DNA from 2 places in the Neobacillus sp. S1115 genome. Region 2 is predicted to be linked to the other one. Evidence: a T-box and tRNA genes for the amino acid it is inferred to sense, from the RefSeq annotation. Region 2 holds a T-box; the other holds one or more tRNA genes.
What was found. A T-box is a leader RNA that pairs with one kind of tRNA and senses whether it is charged. The one in region 2 lies ahead of ileS (isoleucine--tRNA ligase), so its partner is inferred to be a tRNA-Ile.

Region 1 (4,391 bases), 3.1 Mb from region 2:
GTGGAGCTGACTGATACTAATCGATCGAGGACTTAACCAAGTCATGTTTTTAGGTGAACTCGTTCTTATTAACTTCTTCTGCATTATCTAGTTTTGAGGGAATGAAAAATTTTAAATTTCCTCTTGCAAAATATGAAATAGACATTATAATAAAATAGTGTCTGATAAATGGTCTGGTAGTAATGGCGAGAAGGTCACACCCGTTCCCATCCCGAACACGGAAGTTAAGCTTCTCAGCGCCGATGGTAGTTGGGACGCAAGTCCCTGTGAGAGTAGGACGCTGCCAGGCTGTTAAATGGAGGATTAGCTCAGCTGGGAGAGCATCTGCCTTACAAGCAGAGGGTCGGCGGTTCGATCCCGTCATCCTCCACCATAATAATTTAATTATCATTTTGCCGGCTTAGCTCAATTGGTAGAGCAACTGACTTGTAATCAGTAGGTTGAGGGTTCAAGTCCTTTAGCCGGCACCTTGAGCCATTAGCTCAGTCGGTAGAGCATCTGACTTTTAATCAGAGGGTCGAAGGTTCGAGTCCTTCATGGCTCACCATTTAAATATGCGGGTGTGGCGGAATTGGCAGACGCACCAGACTTAGGATCTGGCGCCGCAAGGCGTGGGGGTTCGACTCCCTTCACCCGCACCATTTATATATTGCGGAAGTAGTTCAGTGGTAGAACACCACCTTGCCAAGGTGGGGGTCGCGGGTTCGAATCCCGTCTTCCGCTCCAAAATTGCCGGGGTGGCGGAACTGGCAGACGCACAGGACTTAAAATCCTGCGGTAGGTGACTACCGTACCGGTTCGATTCCGGTCCTCGGCACCATTTAAAATCAAGATGCGCCCGTAGCTCAATTGGATAGAGCGTCTGACTACGGATCAGAAGGTTATGGGTTCGACTCCTGTCGGGCGCGCCATTTAAATTTAATAGTACGGGAAATAGCTCAGCTTGGTAGAGCACTTGGTTTGGGACCAAGGGGTCGCAGGTTCGAATCCTGTTTTCCCGACCATTCTCACTAAATTCAATGGGGCCTTAGCTCAGCTGGGAGAGCGCCTGCTTTGCACGCAGGAGGTCAGCGGTTCGATCCCGCTAGGCTCCACCATTTAATTTTAATATGTAATTTGGCGGTGTAGCTCAGCTGGCTAGAGCGTACGGTTCATACCCGTAAGGTCGGGGGTTCGATCCCCTCCGCCGCTACCAAGATTATTAGGACCTTTAGCTCAGCTGGTTAGAGCAACGAGCAAGGCTCCGCTGAATATGCTACGAGTTGTACCCATCGAGCTGCTGCTTGAATTTGCTTTCTGAGATGGGGACAGACGGGTTTTAACCATATAGGTTAAAGAACTTTAACTTGGACCTTTAGCTCAGCTGGTTAGAGCAGACGGCTCATAACCGTCCGGTCGTAGGTTCGAGTCCTACAAGGTCCACCATTAGTTTCATATTTTATGGAGGAATACCCAAGTTTGGCTGAAGGGATCGGTCTTGAAAACCGACAGGCGGGTTAAACCGCGCGGGGGTTCGAATCCCTCTTCCTCCGCCATAAAACATTTTATACTTTTTATTATCGCGGGGTGGAGCAGTCCGGTAGCTCGTCGGGCTCATAACCCGAAGGTCGCAGGTTCAAATCCTGCCCCCGCAATCCGGTCTGGTAGTTCAGTTGGTTAGAATGCCTGCCTGTCACGCAGGAGGTCGCGGGTTCGAGTCCCGTCCAGACCGCCACTAAAGTGGCTCAGTAGCTCAGTCGGTAGAGCAAAGGACTGAAAATCCTTGTGTCGGCGGTTCGATTCCGTCCTGAGCCACCTTTATTTTTAAAAACATCACGGCGGTTGTGGCGAAGTGGTTAACGCATCGGATTGTGGTTCCGACATTCGTGGGTTCGATTCCCATCAGCCGCCCCATTATAATGCGGGTGTAGTTTAGTGGTAAAACCACAGCCTTCCAAGCTGTTGTTGTGGGTTCGATTCCCATCACCCGCTCCATTATGGGCCTATAGCTCAGCTGGTTAGAGCGCACGCCTGATAAGCGTGAGGTCGATGGTTCGAGTCCATTTAGGCCCACCATAGTATTATTCCGCAGTAGCTCAGTGGTAGAGCTATCGGCTGTTAACCGATCGGTCGTAGGTTCGAGTCCTACCTGCGGAGCCATATAGAGAAGTACCCAAGTGGCTCAAGGGGCTCCCCTGCTAAGGGAGTAGGTCGCGTAAGCGGCGCGAGGGTTCGAATCCCTTCTTCTCTGCCATTTGGCCCCTTGGTCAAGCGGTTAAGACACCGCCCTTTCACGGCGGTAACACGGGTTCGAATCCCGTAGGGGTCATACGAAAAAGCTGATGACAATATGTCATCAGCTTTTTTGTTGTTTTTGAACATGCAAATCATTATATTAATATAACCTCTTTGCTATCTCTGCAATGCAATAAAGTGTTGAAATCGCTTGCAAGACTTCAATTTTCCGCAAATAAAGTTATCTATTTTTTCAAAAATTGAATAACTTTTCAAACTACTTTAACAAAAAAATCACAAAAAAACTTAATAGATTCCTGTCGAAACACGAGAGATTTTTTGTCGTATCCTGGTGATAGCTGTCAAAAAACATCTAATAGTGGAGCCATTCCCCGCTTGCTGTCAGAAAAGATAAAAAAGTTTTACAAGGAATATTTGTTATTTGCACTTATAATTGGTTTTTGAAATACATAATTTCAGGTGAGGATGAGGAGAGCCATGGCAGTGAATACATTTTTTCCGACTGATTACCAACTTCACTTATTTCACGAGGGAAATCTTTTTCAAAGTCATCAGCTTTTTGGCGCTCATATCTTTAAGGATTCCGCAGAGACTTATACACGATTTTGCGTTTGGGCTCCGAATGCCCTCCAAGTAAGGCTTGTGGGGGATTTTAATCACTGGAATGGTGATGGATATGAATTACAAAAAGTAAATGGTGAGGGTGTATGGATTATTGTCATCAAGCAAAATCTAGATGGCTGCAATTATAAATATGAAATCACCACAAAATCAAAGAAACAATTGTTAAAAGCAGATCCCTATGCTTTTTACTCAGAATTAAGGCCAAATACAGCCTCTGTCGTTTATTCGCTTGAGGGCTATAAATGGCAGGACACTCAATGGATGAACCGCAAAGCACAATCGAACTTCCTGGCGGAACCAGCCGTCATTTATGAGGTTCATGCGGGCTCATGGAAGACCAAGGATAATGGTGATTTTTTAACCTATCGAGAACTGGCGGAAGAACTTGTCCCTTATGTATTGGAGCTTGGCTTTACGCATATTGAGCTGCTGCCGCTGGTTGAACATCCACTTGACGCTTCTTGGGGGTACCAGGGGACTGGGTATTTCTCCGTAACATCGCGGTACGGGACTCCGGATGATTTCCGCTATTTCGTCGAACAGTGCCATCAGCATGGCATAGGGGTCATCCTTGACTGGGTACCCGGGCATTTCTGCAAGGACGCTCATGGGTTATACAATTTTGACGGTACACATCTTTATTCCTATTCCCATCTAAATGATAGGGAAAACCACATCTGGGGCACAGCCAATTTTGACCTTGGAAAAGGAGAGGTGCAAAGTTTCCTCATTTCAAACGCTCTATTTTGGATGGAACATTATCATATCGATGGCTTCAGAATGGATGCTGTTGCCAATATCATTTATTGGCCGAATGCCTCAAATAGACAAAGTGAAAACCCCTTCGGTATTGCTTTCTTAAAAAAACTTAATCAAGCAATAAACGACTATAATCCATATTTTTTAATGATAGGGGAAGACTCCACCGATTTTTCGAAGGTAACGACCCCAGTCCGTTATGGCGGTCTTGGATTTGATTACAAATGGAATATGGGTTGGATGAATGACATGCTTGAATACATGGAAACGCCGCCGTTTGCAAGGTCACAGGCCCATTCAAAGGTCACTTTTTCACTTTTATATGCGTTTTCAGAAAACTTTATGCTCCCGTTTTCACATGATGAGGTTGTCCACGGGAAAAAATCATTATTGGATAAGATGCCCGGTGATTATTGGGAAAAATTTGCCCAGCTAAGGCTTTTACTGGGCTATATGTTTGCCCATCCCGGGAAGAAGCTGCTATTTATGGGATTTGAACTGGGGCAGTTCGCGGAATGGAAAGATAAAGAACAGCTAGATTGGCATCTTTTGGACTATGAGCTGCACCGAAAACTGAATACCTATGTGAAAGTCTTAACGAAAGTTTACAAACGCACCAAAGCCCTCTACGAACTCGATCATCTGTGGGATGGATTTGAATGGATGGATGTTAATAATAACGAACAGTCGATGTTTTCCTTTATTCGAAAAGGGAAGAAGGCGGAGGATGCGATAATCATCATTTGCAATTTTACGGGTATTAGCTATCAGGA
Region 2 (4,391 bases):
TTCGGAACTGCTCCCTGACCACGAAAATATGAATACGAGGTGGTAAAGAGATGTTTTTTGTTATCGGTTTAATACAAAAACTCATTTGGGCTTACTCGTGGGCATTAATTATTTACATATTGATGTCCTGGTTTCCGGGTGCTAAAGAATCCGCGATCGGTCAATTCTTAGCAAGAATTTGTGAGCCATATTTGGAACCATTCAGAAGGATTATTCCCGCAATCGGCATGATTGACATTTCTCCGATTGTCGCATTTCTTGTGCTCAACTTTGCAACACGGGGCTTAAGCTATGTAGCTGTCTGGCTCTCATAATAATTAAAAATAGGTTGGTTTTTAGAGCATGAATATATATCAGCATTTTCGTCCAGAAGAACGGGATTATATTGACCAGGTCATGCAGTGGAAAAACACTGTCGAGCTTCAGTATGCCCCGAAATTAACGGACTTTCTTGACCCAAGAGAACAGCATATCTTAAAAACGATCATCGGTGAAAATGGTGATGTAAAATATCAACTCTTTGGAGGATGGCCAGGAGCAGAACGAAAAAGGGCTTTTCTTTTCCCGGAATATCTAGTCCCAGCTCAAGAGGATTTTCAAATCAGCTTGTTTGAAATTGACTATCCAAAGAAGTTTGTCAAAATTGAACATCCCAACGTCTTAGGCACATTGATGTCGTTGGGCCTAAAACGTGGGAAATTTGGCGATATTCTTGTCGATGATGGAGAAATCCAGTTCTTGGCAGCCAAGGAAATCGGCGGCTATATCAGCAGTAATCTTGAATCAATCGGTAAAGCAACGGTTCAATTAATCGAGAAGCCGCCCGAAAACATAATTTCTCCTAAAGTATTATGGGAGGAACGTGAATTAACAGTATCTTCATTAAGGCTGGATACTGTTATTTCTGGTGTTTATAATCTTTCCCGGCAAAAATCGCAAAACTATATTGCCGCAGGCCTAGTTAAGGTCAATTGGACTCAGATTGAAAGCCCGGCCTTTGTTTGTGAAATTGGCGATATGCTGTCAGTCCGGGGCCATGGAAGGGTAAGATTGTCCAGTATTGACGGAAAAACAAAGAAAGAAAAATGGCGAATTTCTGTCGGAAGACAAAAATAATTTATTTTCTTGCAGGATTTTCGAAAAACTTGTCGAATATTCACATTTACATATATTGCACAGATTGTTGGAGGTGGCATCATGCCGTTAACGCCGTTAGATATTCATAATAAAGAATTTAATAAAGGATTTAGAGGGTATGACGAGGATGAAGTAAACGAATTTCTTGATCAGGTAATCAAGGATTACGAACTTGTCCTAAGAGAGAAAAAAGAATTGGAAGAGCGCTTAACTGACCTGCAGGAACGTTTAGGGCATTTTACAAGTATTGAAGAAACACTTAATAAATCGATTGTGATTGCCCAGGAGGCAGGGGAAGAAGTAAAACGCAATGCCCAAAAGGAAGCGAAGCTAATCGTCAAGGAAGCGGAAAAGAATGCGGACCGTATCGTTAACGAATCCCTATCTAAAGCGAGAAAGATTGCTCTGGAGATAGAAGATTTAAAGAAGCAGTCGAAAATTTTCCGCACCCGTTTCAAAATGCTGATTGAGGCACAGCTCGATATGCTGAATACTGACGATTGGGATCACCTTTTAGAGTACGAACTTGATGCCACCGAGCTGAAAATCCACGAAGAAGAGGATTCATTAGCTTGACGAACAGCTAATTAGTAGCATATAATTTCTTAACAGATTAATTGAATGAAAATGACGAAGACAGGGACAGTACAATTTTTCAAAAAAGCTTATTAGCGAGTCGGGGATGGTGGAAGCCCGATAAAGCCGAAAGATTGGAAAATCACCCTCGAGTTCCGAGGTCGAACCTCTATATTTAGACAGTAGACTAAGGCGTGTATTCACGTTACGAATTCGCAAGAGGATAGAATAAGACAGTTCTATCAATCAGGGTGGTACCGCGGGAATAAAACCTTCTCGTCCCTTTTTTGGGATGAGAGGGTTTTTTTATTTGCAAGAATGTCAATTCTGTTCAATAGAAAGGTATTGGAGGAAATAAAATGGAATACAAAGACACGTTATTAATGCCGCAAACGGATTTCCCAATGCGCGGTAATCTTCCGCAAAGAGAACCGGATATGCAGGCAAAATGGGAAGAAATGAATATTTACCAAAAAGTACAGGAGCGCACTAAAGGGCGTCCGATGTTTGTTTTGCATGATGGCCCTCCATATGCAAATGGTGACATCCATATGGGCCACGCCCTAAATAAAATCTTAAAGGATTTTATTGTCCGCTATAAGTCAATGAGCGGCTATCATGCCCCATATGTGCCGGGCTGGGATACGCACGGTCTGCCGATTGAACAGGCTTTAACCAATAAAGGGGTTAAACGGAAAGAAATGTCCGTAGCTGAATTCCGCCAGCTTTGTACAGAATATGCGCTTGAGCAGATCGACAATCAACGAACCCAGTTTAAACGCCTTGGTGTCCGCGGTGATTGGGAGAATCCGTACATCACTTTAAAGCCTGAATACGAAGCCCAGCAAATTAAGGTTTTCGGAGAAATGGCGAAAAAAGGTTATATCTATAAGGGATTGAAGCCAGTATATTGGTCTCCGTCAAGTGAATCCGCTTTGGCTGAGGCAGAAATTGAATATAAAGATAAACGTTCACCGTCCATTTATGTTGGTTTTCCGGTGAAGGATGGCAAGGGAGTTCTTGATACGGATACGGAAATCGTCATCTGGACAACAACCCCATGGACCATTCCTGCCAACTTGGGAATTTCGGTTCATCCTGAGCTAACATATGTGGTTGTAGCGGTAAATGATAAAAAATACGTTGTGGCTGAAAGCTTATTGGAAAGTGTAACGAATGAAATTGGCTGGGAAGAAGCGGCCGTTCTTAAAAAGGTCAAAGGGGCTGAGCTGGAATATGTTGTAGCCCGTCATCCACTTTATGACCGTGATTCTCTTGTCATGTTAGGCGAGCATGTGACAACGGATGCTGGTACTGGCTGCGTTCACACTGCTCCTGGTCACGGGGAAGATGACTTCCATGTTGGTCAAAAATACGGCTTGGATGTACTTTGTCCAGTTGATGATAAAGGAAATATGACAAATGAAGCACCGGGATTTGAAGGGTTATTTTACGATGAGGCCAACAAACCGATTTCCCAAGCCTTAGAGGAAAAAGGAGCTTTGTTAAAGCTTACATTTATTTCCCACTCCTATCCACATGACTGGAGAACAAAGAAGCCGGTTATTTTCCGGGCAACTGCACAGTGGTTTGCGTCCATTAAAGATTTCCGCGAGCAATTGCTCGAAGCTGTGAAAGAAACAAAATGGGTGCCGGCTTGGGGCGAAACAAGGCTTTTCAATATGGTCCGTGACCGCGGCGATTGGTGTATTTCCCGCCAGCGCGTCTGGGGTGTGCCAATTCCGGTATTCTACGCTGAAAATGGTGAAGAAATCATTACTGACGAAACAATCGAACACGTTTCTAATTTATTCCGCGACAATGGCTCAAACATTTGGTTTGAGCGTGAAGCAAAAGACCTGCTTCCGGAAGGGTTTACGCATCCTGGCAGCCCGAACGGCAAGTTTACGAAGGAAACCGACATTATGGACGTTTGGTTCGACTCCGGTTCTTCCCATCAGGCTGTACTGCTTGAAAGAGAAGACTTGGTGCGCCCTGCCGACCTATATCTTGAAGGTTCTGACCAATACCGCGGCTGGTTTAACTCGTCTTTATCTACTGCAGTTGCTGTCACAGGCAAGGCTCCATATAAGGGAGTATTAAGCCATGGATTTGCTCTTGATGGTGAAGGTCGAAAAATGAGTAAATCATTAGGTAATGTCGTCGTTCCGGCGAAGGTTATGAATCAATTGGGAGCAGATATTTTACGCCTATGGGTGGCTTCGGTTGATTATCAATCAGATGTCCGGGTATCGGATGCAATTTTAAAGCAGGTTGCTGAAGTATATCGGAAAATCCGCAATACATTCCGCTTCTTGTTGGGTAATTTAGCGGACTTTGACCCGGCTGTTAATAAGGTTGCTTACGAAAACCTTCGTGAAGTAGATCAATTTATGCTGGTTAAATTAAATAAGCTGATTAAGAGTGTTCGCAATTCTTATGAAAATTACGATTATGCAGGTATTTACCATGCTGTCAATAATTTCTGTACGCTTGATTTAAGCGCGTTTTACCTAGATTTTGCAAAGGATGTTCTGTACATTGAAGCAGTTGATCATCCAGAACGTCGGGCGATTCAAACCGTTTTATATGAATCATTGCTTGCTCTGACCAAATTGGTTTCGCCAATCCTTTCTCACACTGCAGACGAGGTATGGAAATATATTCCGAAGGTTCAG

Region 1: it has a tRNA-Ile gene. The T-box ahead of ileS (isoleucine--tRNA ligase) is inferred to sense a tRNA for this amino acid. The anticodon was not compared.

The regions. Positions count from the first base shown of each region.
Region 1 covers NZ_AP038275.1:5,034,279-5,038,669, reverse strand. Annotated here, with positions in the region: rRNA gene ACZ5B7_RS24770 (23S ribosomal RNA) at 1-40, shown strand, start outside; rRNA gene rrf (5S ribosomal RNA) at 173-289, shown strand; tRNA gene ACZ5B7_RS24760 (tRNA-Val) at 298-373, shown strand; tRNA gene ACZ5B7_RS24755 (tRNA-Thr) at 395-467, shown strand; tRNA gene ACZ5B7_RS24750 (tRNA-Lys) at 472-547, shown strand; tRNA gene ACZ5B7_RS24745 (tRNA-Leu) at 557-641, shown strand; tRNA gene ACZ5B7_RS24740 (tRNA-Gly) at 652-726, shown strand; tRNA gene ACZ5B7_RS24735 (tRNA-Leu) at 732-820, shown strand; tRNA gene ACZ5B7_RS24730 (tRNA-Arg) at 835-911, shown strand; tRNA gene ACZ5B7_RS24725 (tRNA-Pro) at 928-1,004, shown strand; tRNA gene ACZ5B7_RS24720 (tRNA-Ala) at 1,022-1,097, shown strand; tRNA gene ACZ5B7_RS24715 (tRNA-Met) at 1,119-1,195, shown strand; tRNA gene ACZ5B7_RS24710 (tRNA-Ile) at 1,349-1,425, shown strand; tRNA gene ACZ5B7_RS24705 (tRNA-Ser) at 1,443-1,535, shown strand; tRNA gene ACZ5B7_RS24700 (tRNA-Met) at 1,561-1,634, shown strand; tRNA gene ACZ5B7_RS24695 (tRNA-Asp) at 1,638-1,714, shown strand; tRNA gene ACZ5B7_RS24690 (tRNA-Phe) at 1,722-1,794, shown strand; tRNA gene ACZ5B7_RS24685 (tRNA-His) at 1,818-1,893, shown strand; tRNA gene ACZ5B7_RS24680 (tRNA-Gly) at 1,901-1,974, shown strand; tRNA gene ACZ5B7_RS24675 (tRNA-Ile) at 1,979-2,055, shown strand; tRNA gene ACZ5B7_RS24670 (tRNA-Asn) at 2,065-2,139, shown strand; tRNA gene ACZ5B7_RS24665 (tRNA-Ser) at 2,143-2,233, shown strand; tRNA gene ACZ5B7_RS24660 (tRNA-Glu) at 2,237-2,308, shown strand; gene glgB (1,4-alpha-glucan branching protein GlgB) at 2,713-4,391, shown strand, end outside.
Region 2 covers NZ_AP038275.1:1,932,319-1,936,709, forward strand. Annotated here, with positions in the region: gene ACZ5B7_RS09525 (cell division protein SepF) at 1-46, shown strand, start outside; gene ACZ5B7_RS09530 (YggT family protein) at 51-314, shown strand; gene ACZ5B7_RS09535 (YlmH family RNA-binding protein) at 343-1,116, shown strand; gene ACZ5B7_RS09540 (DivIVA domain-containing protein) at 1,198-1,713, shown strand; T-box leader at 1,762-2,000, shown strand; gene ileS (isoleucine--tRNA ligase) at 2,073-4,391, shown strand, end outside.